Regions from separate parts of the Streptomyces deccanensis genome, predicted to be linked through region 1. Evidence: riboswitches for the same ligand, from Rfam matches in the RefSeq annotation. Region 1 holds a riboswitch; the other holds the start of a gene.

Region 1 (4,408 bases):
GACGTGCTCGCAGCCGCCGTAGTAGCGGCGGCCCGGGTAGCCCTCGGCGTACTTGTTGGTGAGGACCGAGCCCTGCGCCTCCATGACCGCCACGGGGGCGAAGTTCTCCGAGGCGATCATCTCCAGGGTGGACTGCTGGCGGTGCAGCTCGGCGTCGACGGCGGCGGCGACGTCCGGGTCCAACTCGTGCAGGGGCGTGTTCAGAAGCGACATGCGTACGACCTCGTCTTCTCAGCCGGCGGTGTGGGCGACGTACTCGTCGGCGGAGAGCAGATCGTCCGGCTCCTCCGCGACGCGTACCTTGAACAGCCACCCGCCCTCGAACGGGGCGGTGTTCACCAGCGACGGGTCGCTCACGACGTCCTCGTTGATCTCGGTGATCTCACCGGAGACCGGCGAGTACAGGTCGCTGACCGACTTCGTGGACTCCAGTTCGCCACAGGTCTCGCCCGCGGTCACCGTGGAGCCGACCTCGGGGAGCTGGGCGTAGACGACATCGCCGAGCGCGTTCGCCGCGAACTCCGTGATGCCGACCGTCGAGACGCCGTCCTCGGCGACCGACAGCCACTCGTGCTCCTTGCTGTAGCGCAGCTGCTGGGGGTTGCTCATGGCCTGAATTCTCCTGTACGCGAGGGAGTGGTGATGAATGGGGTACTGCTGAAACCGCTGTTGAGCAGCGCGAATGTGCCCAGTGTCACGCTCGGGGGCGGGCGACCTCGCGCCCAGTGTCTACTTCTGCCGCTTGTAGAACGGCAGCGCCACGACCTCGTACGGCTCGTGGCTGCCCCGGATGTCCACGCCCACACCGGCCGTGCCCGGCGCGGAGTGCGCGGCGTCGACGTAGGCCATGGCGATCGGCTTGCCCAGGGTGGGGGAGGGGGCACCGGAGGTGACCTCGCCGATCACCTGGCCGTCGGCGACCACGGCGTACCCGGCGCGGGGGACACGACGGCCCTCGGCGACCAGGCCGACGAGGACGCGGGGCGGCTCGTGGTCGGCGCGCTCGGCGGCCGCGCGCAGGGCCGCGCGGCCCACGAAGTCGCCCTCCTTGTCGAACTTGACCACGCGCCCGAGGCCCGCGTCGAAGGGGGTGAGGGAGGTCGACAGCTCATGCCCGTACAGCGGCATGCCCGCCTCCAGGCGGAGGGTGTCCCGGCAGGACAGTCCGCAGGGCACCAGGCCGACGCCCTCGCCCGCCTTGGTCAGCGCCTGCCACAGCTCGACCGCGTGCTCCGGCTTCACGAACAGCTCGAAGCCGTCCTCGCCGGTGTACCCGGTGCGCGCGATCAGCGCGGGAACCCCGGCGACCGTGCCCGGCAGTCCCGCGTAGTACTTCAGCCCGTCGAGGTCGGCGTCCGTGAGGGAGGCCAGGATCCCGGGCGACTCGGGGCCCTGCACGGCCAGCAGCGCGTACGCGTCCCGGTCGTCGCGCACCTCGGCGTCGAACCCGGCGGAACGCTCGACGAGCGCGTCCAGCACCACCTGGGCGTTGGAGGCGTTCGCGACGACCAGGTACTCGGTCTCGGCCAGCCGGTAGACGATCAGGTCGTCGAGGATGCCGCCGTCCTCGCGGCAGATCATGGTGTAGCGGGCACGGCCGACGCCGACGCTCCCGATGTTGCCCACGAGGGCGTGGTCCAACAGGGCGGCGGCCCGCGGTCCGGTGACGGTGATCTCGCCCATGTGGGACAGGTCGAAGAGTCCGGCCTTCGTGCGGACGGCGAGGTGCTCGTCCCGCTCGGAGCCGTAGCGCAGCGGCATGTCCCAGCCCGCGAAGTCGGTCATCGTCGCACCGAGCGAGCGGTGCAGGGCATCGAGCGCGGTACGGCGCGGTCCAGTGGTGGGGCTGCTCATCGGTTTCCGCTCCCAGGGCATGACAGGCGACAGGTGAGGACATTCCTCCCCATCTGTCATCGGAACCTGAGAGGTTCACCACGACCGTACGTACCGGTGGTCGTGACTTGCACCGTGGGTGGAGCCGCCCCCATGGAAGAGAGGTACGGCCCGCTTTTCAGATGTGCCTCGCCCGCGCGGTATCTGGGCCTGAGAGATTCAAGGGAGGGACTTGCTCCTTCGGCGCCCCAGCGACGTGCTGCCGGGAACTCTCCCGCGCGGATTCAAGCGGCCGGTATGCAGTTGGCGCGGACATCATCGCACGCATCGACGTGGCGCGGCAGGGGGAGCTTTCAAGGCAGACACAGCGGTCCGTAGCACACTTGTGGCCATACGAGGACTGAACCAGGAGGGATCGGGCATTACCTTCTCTTTACAGTCTGTGGGGATGGGACCTCCATGCCCCTGGGGAGGACGATCACGGTGAACAGGACCACGGCGTACGCGACGACGTCGGGCATCGCGATGCCCAAGCAGCCCGTCGCGCCGGCCGGCGCGGCGTGCGGCCCGTTCCCGAGGGCGGTCGTCCGCGACCTCCGGGCGCGTTCCGGGCGCAGCCCCCACGAGCTGACCTTCGGGCCCCACGACCTGGTGGTGGTCACCGGGCTCCCCGGCAGCGGCAAGTCGACCCTGATGCGGCGGGCGGTGCCCGGCGTCCGCATCGACTCCCAGGACACCCGCGACCGGTTCGACGCGCGCTTCGCCCGGCACCTGCCGTACGCGCTCTACCGCCCCTTCGTGCGCCTCGCGCACTACGCCGCGCTGCGACGCGCCCTCCGCTCGGGGGAGGGCGTCGTCGTGCACGACTGCGGGGCGCAGGCGTGGGTACGCAATTGGCTCGCGCGCGAGGCCCGCCGCCGGGGCGGCACACTTCACCTGCTGTTGCTCGACGTCACTCCCGGTGAGGCCCGGGACGGACAGCGGGAGCGGGGACGGGGCGTCTCCCGGTACGCGTTCGCGCGGCACAGGGGGGCGATGACCCGGCTGCTGCGGGCGGTGGAGAAAGGGAGGCTGCCGCAGGGCTGCGGGGCGGCCGTCCTCATCGACCGGGCCGCCGCCGATGTCCTGAAGCGGATCCACTTCCCGCGCTCCTGAGGGGCGCGCCCCCGCCCCGGAAGCAATTAAGGTGCAGGGACAACAGCATCACGGAGCAAAGCGGTAGGCAGCAGATGGACTTCCCGGCGGACTTTCCGGCACAGGCGTATCCCCATGGGCACGGCGGATGGCCCGGCAACGAGCTGGAGGAGGTGCTGTCCGCCTCGCTCGGGGTGCCCCAGGCCGGGGCGCGGATCGTGGAGGTGCTGGCCCGCAGCTTCGTCTGGGTGCCGCTGCCGGAGGGCGGCGGCCCGCAGAGCGGTCAGCTCGACCTGCCGACGATGGAGTTCGACGGGCAGGCGTATGTGCCGGTCTTCAGCTCGGAGGAGCAGTTCCGCCAGGTCGTCGGCAACCACATGTCGTACACGATCGCCCCGGCCGTCGAGTTCGCGCGGGGCCTGCCCCCGCAGATCGGGCTCGCGCTCAACCCCGACGGCGTCGTGGGCATCCCGCTGCCGCCGCCCGCCGTGGCCGAGCTGTGCCGGGCCGGGCGGACCTCGCTGGACGGATCGGCGAGCGGCGCCCGCGTCCGGCTCTACGAACCGGACTGGCAGGACGACCCGGTGGACTTCCTGGCCGCGGCCTCGGCCGAGTTCGCCGACGCCGGGGTCGTGCTCTCCGCCCGCCGCTGCCTCGCCACCATCGAGACCGCCGACCCCGTCATGTTCATCGGGGTCGAACTGGGCTCCTGGGAGGCCGACCGCGCCCTCCCCCTCGCCGCCCTCGGCCGGGCCCTCGCCAAGACCCCCGTCCCCTGGCCGGTCAACATGGTCTTCCTGGACGTGGCCCAGGACCCGGTCGGCGACTGGCTCCGCGAGAAGGTGCGGCCCTTCTACCAACAGGGGTACTGATCGGCGTGCCCCGAAAAGGGCGCGGGGAGTGGCGCGACCAGCCACGACGCGCCCGCGCACCGCGACGCACAGCAACGTTCGAGCCCTGACCGGCTCAACCAGCGCACCACCTAAGCTGTCTCCTATAACCAGGGTCCAACACGAAGGACGGCCAACGTGAGCGGCAGCATCGCCACCGGGCAGGTCGAGCACATGCTGCGGCAGGTGACGCCCGGGCGTTACGACGCCTACGAGGCGCTGCTGCGTGCCCTCGCCACCCCGTCCTCCGGCCAGATCTGGATGCTGCTCTGGCACGGCCAGGCCGGCTCCCCGGACGCCCAGTACGGGAACATGGAGGTCGACGGGTTCAACTACGCCCCGTGCGTGACCTCCGCCCAGGAGCTCTCCGCCAGTGGCTGGAACCGCAGTTACGAGGTGGTCGACGGCCTCGACGTGGCCCGCACCCTCTACCCCGACCACTACGGCCTCTGGCTCAACCCGCACGCGCCGGGCGGCGGCGTCGGCATCCCCTGGCTCGACCTGCGCCGGATCGCCACCGGCCTGGAGCGACAGCCCGCGGGCCCGCTGCG
Region 2 (4,408 bases), 5.4 Mb from region 1:
CCTTCTACGCCTCGGCGGAGCAGGCGTCCAAGCCGAGTCTGCGCGGGAAAGCCGTTGTCGTGGGTGGGCTGGGGCCGCGCGGGGTGGTCGCGACCGCCTCCTACGAGGCACGGGTCTTCGGGGTGCACTCGGCGATGCCGATGGCGCAGGCGCGTCGGCTCGCGCCGAACGCCGCGTACCTCACGCCGCGCTTCACGTTCTACCGGGCGATCAGCGACCAGGTCATGGGGCTGCTGCGGGACCTGTCCCCGCTGGTGGAGCCGTTGAGCCTGGACGAGGCGTTCGTGGACCTGGAGGCCCAGGGGGCGGCCTGGGACGAGGAGTCCGCGCGACTGGTGGGAACGCGGTTGCGGGCGGACATCCGGGCGGTGACCGGGCTCACCGGTTCCGTGGGGCTCGCGGCCTCCAAGATGCTCGCGAAGATCGCCTCCGAGCAGGCCAAGCCGGACGGGCTCGTGCTGATCGAGCCCGGGACCGAGCGGGCGTTGCTGGGGCCGATGTCCGTGCGGATCCTGCCGGGGGTGGGGCCGGCGACCGGGGACCATCTGCGGCGGGCCGGGATCACCACGGTCGAGGAGATCGTGGAGGCCGGGGAGGACGAGGTCGTACGGCTGCTGGGCAAGGCGCACGGGCACGGGCTGTACGCGATGGCGCTGGCGCGGGACGACCGCGCGGTGGTGGCCGAGCGGGACACCAAGTCGGTGTCGGTGGAGGACACGTACGACGTCGACATCCATGACCGGGTGCGGGTGCGGATGGAGGTCCAGCGGCTCGCGGATCGGTGTGTGCGGAGGTTGCGCGGGGCCGGGCTGTCGGGGCGGACGATCGTGCTGAAGGTGCGGCGGTACGACTTTTCGACGTTGACCCGGTCCGAGACGTTGCGGGGGCCCACGGACGACCCCGCGGTGGTGCGGGAGGCCGCCGGGCGGCTGCTGGAGGCCGTGGACACCACGGGTGGGGTGCGGCTGCTGGGGGTGGGAGTCAGTGGCCTCGCCGACTACACGCAGGAGGACCTGTTCGCGCAGGCGGCCGGTGAGATGGAACTCGTCGAGGACGACGCCGGGGGCGCGGTGGAGGCGCCCGCGGTGGAGGAGCGTGCGGGTGGGGAGCGGCTGTGGAGGGCCGGGCATGACGTGCGGCATGTCGAGTACGGGCACGGATGGGTGCAGGGGAGTGGGCTGGGGCGGGTGACCGTGCGGTTCGAGACGCCGGATGACGTGGAGCCCGGGCGCGTGCGGACCTTCCGGACCGACGATCCGGGACTGGAGCCGGCGGAGCCGTTGCCGTTGACGCGGGGTCGGGTGCGGGGCTGAGGCCGGCTCGACCGCCGGTCGGCGGGGCTGCGGCTGAGCGCCGTTGCGGCGGGCATTGGGGGGCGGGGCCTGACGGAGGACCGGAAAGGGCGGTGCCGGGTGGGGGACGGGGCGAGATCGGGGCTGCGCTCGGCGCGAGAGGGGGCGTGATCAGGGGGCTTGGGAACAAGGGGTGGCATCGGGTGCGTGGAGGGTCGGGCGCGGTCGGATGCGGTTCGAGGGTGTGGAGGGTGTCCGCGGGCTGAGGTCGGCTGGAGGTGGGGCTCTGGGGGCGGTCAGGATTCGTCCTTGCCTGCCACGTTGCCGAAGTCGTGGTCCAGGGGTGGGGGTGGGGCCGTGTCCAGGCCGTAGTGGTGGTAGAGCTGGAGTTCTTGTTCGGGGGAGAGGTGGCGGCCGACGCCGAAGTCGGGGGCGTCCTTGATGAGGGCGCGTTCGAAGGGGACGCGGAGGGTGCCTTCGACCAGCTCGCTGGGCTCCAGGGGGACGAAGGCGTCGCGGCCGAAGAAGCCCATGCGTATCGCGGCCCACTCGGGTATGCCGGTGGCGTCGTCGAGGTAGACCTCGTCCACGGTGCCGATCTTGCTCCCCTTGCGGTCGAACGCCTTGCGGCCGATCAGGTGGCGCGGATCGATGTCGGTCTGCACGGGCCCTCCAAGTGGTCGCAGAGCGGCGGCGAATCATCTCTCACCCCTACGAAACGGCACATCGGGGGCGGCGGCCACTCGAAGGCCTGTGCGTTGACCGCGCTGATACGCTGGCAGCGGCTGTTGACCCCGTGCGGGAGAGTCCTCCGGACACCATCCGGAGGCGCCGAAGGAGCAAATCCTCCCCGGAATCTCTCAGGCTCACGTACCGCACGGACGAGGTCACTCTGGAAAGCAGAGCGGGTGTCACGGCTCCCGCTCTCACCGACGGTGAAAGCCGGCCCGAACCAGGACCGGTGAAGCTCTCAGGTTGAGATGACAGAGGGGGAGGCCGTCCGGGCACCCGCGCCGTGGTGCCCTCGCAGGTCGTGTCAGACCAGGAGGCCTCCGCAATGACCGCCCATCGCATTCCGCTCTCCGAGCTCGAACAGGGAATCCCCTTCGAGCGGCGCCACATCGGCCCGGACGTCGAGGCGCGGGCCAAGATGCTCGCGCACGTCGGATACGGCTCGCTCGACGAGCTGACGGCCGCCGCGGTCCCCGATGTGATCAAGAACGCCGAGGCTCTGGAGCTGCCGGGCGCCCGCACCGAGGCGGAGGTGCTGGCCGAGCTGCGTTCGCTGGCGGACCGCAACCAGGTGCTGGGCTCCATGATCGGGCTCGGGTACTACGGGACCTTCACGCCGCCCGTCATCCTGCGGAACGTCATGGAGAACCCGGCCTGGTACACCGCCTACACGCCGTACCAGCCCGAGATCTCCCAGGGGCGTCTGGAGGCGCTGCTCAATTTCCAGACCGTCGTCGCCGACCTGACCGGGCTGCCCACCTCCGGGGCCTCCCTGCTCGACGAGGGCACCGCGGCCGCCGAGGCCATGGCGCTGTCCCGGCGGATGGGGAAGAACAAGAAGGGGCTCTTCCTCGTCGACGCGGACGCCCTGCCGCAGACGATCGCGGTCATCCAGACCCGTGCCGAACCGACCGGTGTCGAGGTCGTCGTCGCGGACCTGAGCGAGGGCATCCCGGCCGGCATCGCCGAGCGGGAGATCAACGGGGTGCTGCTGCAGTACCCCGGCGCCTCCGGCGTCGTACGCGATCTGAAGCCGGTCATCGAGCAGGCGCACCAGCTCGGCGCGCTCGTCACCGTCGCCGCCGACCTGCTGGCGCTGACGCTGCTGACGTCGCCCGGTGAGCTGGGTGCCGACATCGCGGTGGGGACGACCCAGCGGTTCGGCGTGCCGATGGGCTTCGGTGGACCGCACGCGGGCTACATGGCCGTACAGGAGAAGTTCGCGCGGAGCCTGCCCGGGCGGCTCGTGGGCGTCTCCGTGGACGCGGACGGACACAAGGCGTACCGGCTCGCCCTGCAGACGCGGGAGCAGCACATCCGCCGGGAGAAGGCGACCAGCAACATCTGTACGGCGCAGGTGCTGCTCGCCGTGATGGCCGGCATGTACGCCGTCTACCACGGGCCGGAGGGGCTGCGGACCATCGCCCGGCGTACGCACAGGTACGCCACCGTGCTCGCCGCGGGGCTCGCGGCCGGTGGGATCGAGGTCGTGCACGGCGCGTACTTCGACACGCTCACCGTGCGGGTGCCGGGGCGTGCCGGCGAGGTCGTGGCGGCGGCGCGGGAACATGGCGTGAACCTGCACCTCGTGGACGCCGACCTGGTGTCGATCTCCTGCGACGAGACCACGACCCGGGCGCAGCTGGGTGCCGTGTGGACCGCTTTCGGCGTGGAGGGGGACGTCGAGGCCCTGGACGCCGCCGCGGAGGACACGCTGCCCGAGGCGCTGCTGCGGTCGGACGACTACCTCACGCACCCCGTGTTCCACGAGTACCGCTCCGAGACCGCGATGCTGCGCTACCTGCGGCGGCTCGCCGACCGGGACTACGCGCTGGACCGGGGCATGATCCCGCTGGGCTCCTGCACGATGAAGCTGAACGCGACCACCGAGATGGAACCGGTGACCTGGCCGGAGTTCGGGCAGCTGCACCCGTTCGCGCCCGCCGGGCAGGCGCAGGGCTACCTCACGCTCATCCGTGAGCTGGAGGAGCGGCTGGCAGAGGCCACCGGGTACGACAAGGTGTCGCTGCAGCCGAACGCGGGCTCGCAGGGGGAGCTGGCCGGGCTGCTGGCCGTACGCGGGTACCACCGGGCCAACGGCGACGCGCAGCGGACCGTGTGTCTCATCCCGTCCTCCGCGCACGGCACCAACGCGGCGAGCGCCGTCATGGCCGGTATGAAGGTCGTCGTGGTGAAGACCGCCGAGGACGGCGAGATCGACGTCGACGACCTGCGGGCGAAGATCGAGCAGTACCGCGACGAGCTGTCCGTGCTGATGATCACGTATCCGTCGACGCACGGCGTCTTCGAGGAGCACGTGGCCGACATCTGCGCGCAGGTGCACGACGCCGGTGGTCAGGTGTACGTCGACGGCGCCAACCTCA

Evidence for each region. Region 1 has a riboswitch for glycine ahead of gcvT (glycine cleavage system aminomethyltransferase GcvT). Riboswitches for the same ligand answer to the same signal wherever they lie in the genome.
Region 2: another riboswitch for glycine. It lies ahead of gcvP (aminomethyl-transferring glycine dehydrogenase); the one in region 1 lies ahead of gcvT (glycine cleavage system aminomethyltransferase GcvT).

The regions. Positions count from the first base shown of each region.
Region 1 covers NZ_CP092431.1:7,155,650-7,160,057, forward strand. Annotated here, with positions in the region: gene glyA (serine hydroxymethyltransferase) at 1-213, opposite strand, end outside; gene gcvH (glycine cleavage system protein GcvH) at 232-609, opposite strand; gene gcvT (glycine cleavage system aminomethyltransferase GcvT) at 730-1,854, opposite strand; glycine riboswitch at 2,022-2,120, opposite strand; gene L3078_RS31885 (AAA family ATPase) at 2,359-2,988, shown strand; gene L3078_RS31890 (enhanced serine sensitivity protein SseB) at 3,063-3,839, shown strand; gene L3078_RS31895 (enhanced serine sensitivity protein SseB C-terminal domain-containing protein) at 4,032-4,408, shown strand, end outside.
Region 2 covers NZ_CP092431.1:1,764,646-1,769,053, reverse strand. Annotated here, with positions in the region: gene L3078_RS07905 (DNA polymerase IV) at 1-1,313, shown strand, start outside; gene L3078_RS07900 (PRC-barrel domain-containing protein) at 1,589-1,957, opposite strand; glycine riboswitch at 2,082-2,178, shown strand; gene gcvP (aminomethyl-transferring glycine dehydrogenase) at 2,350-4,408, shown strand, end outside.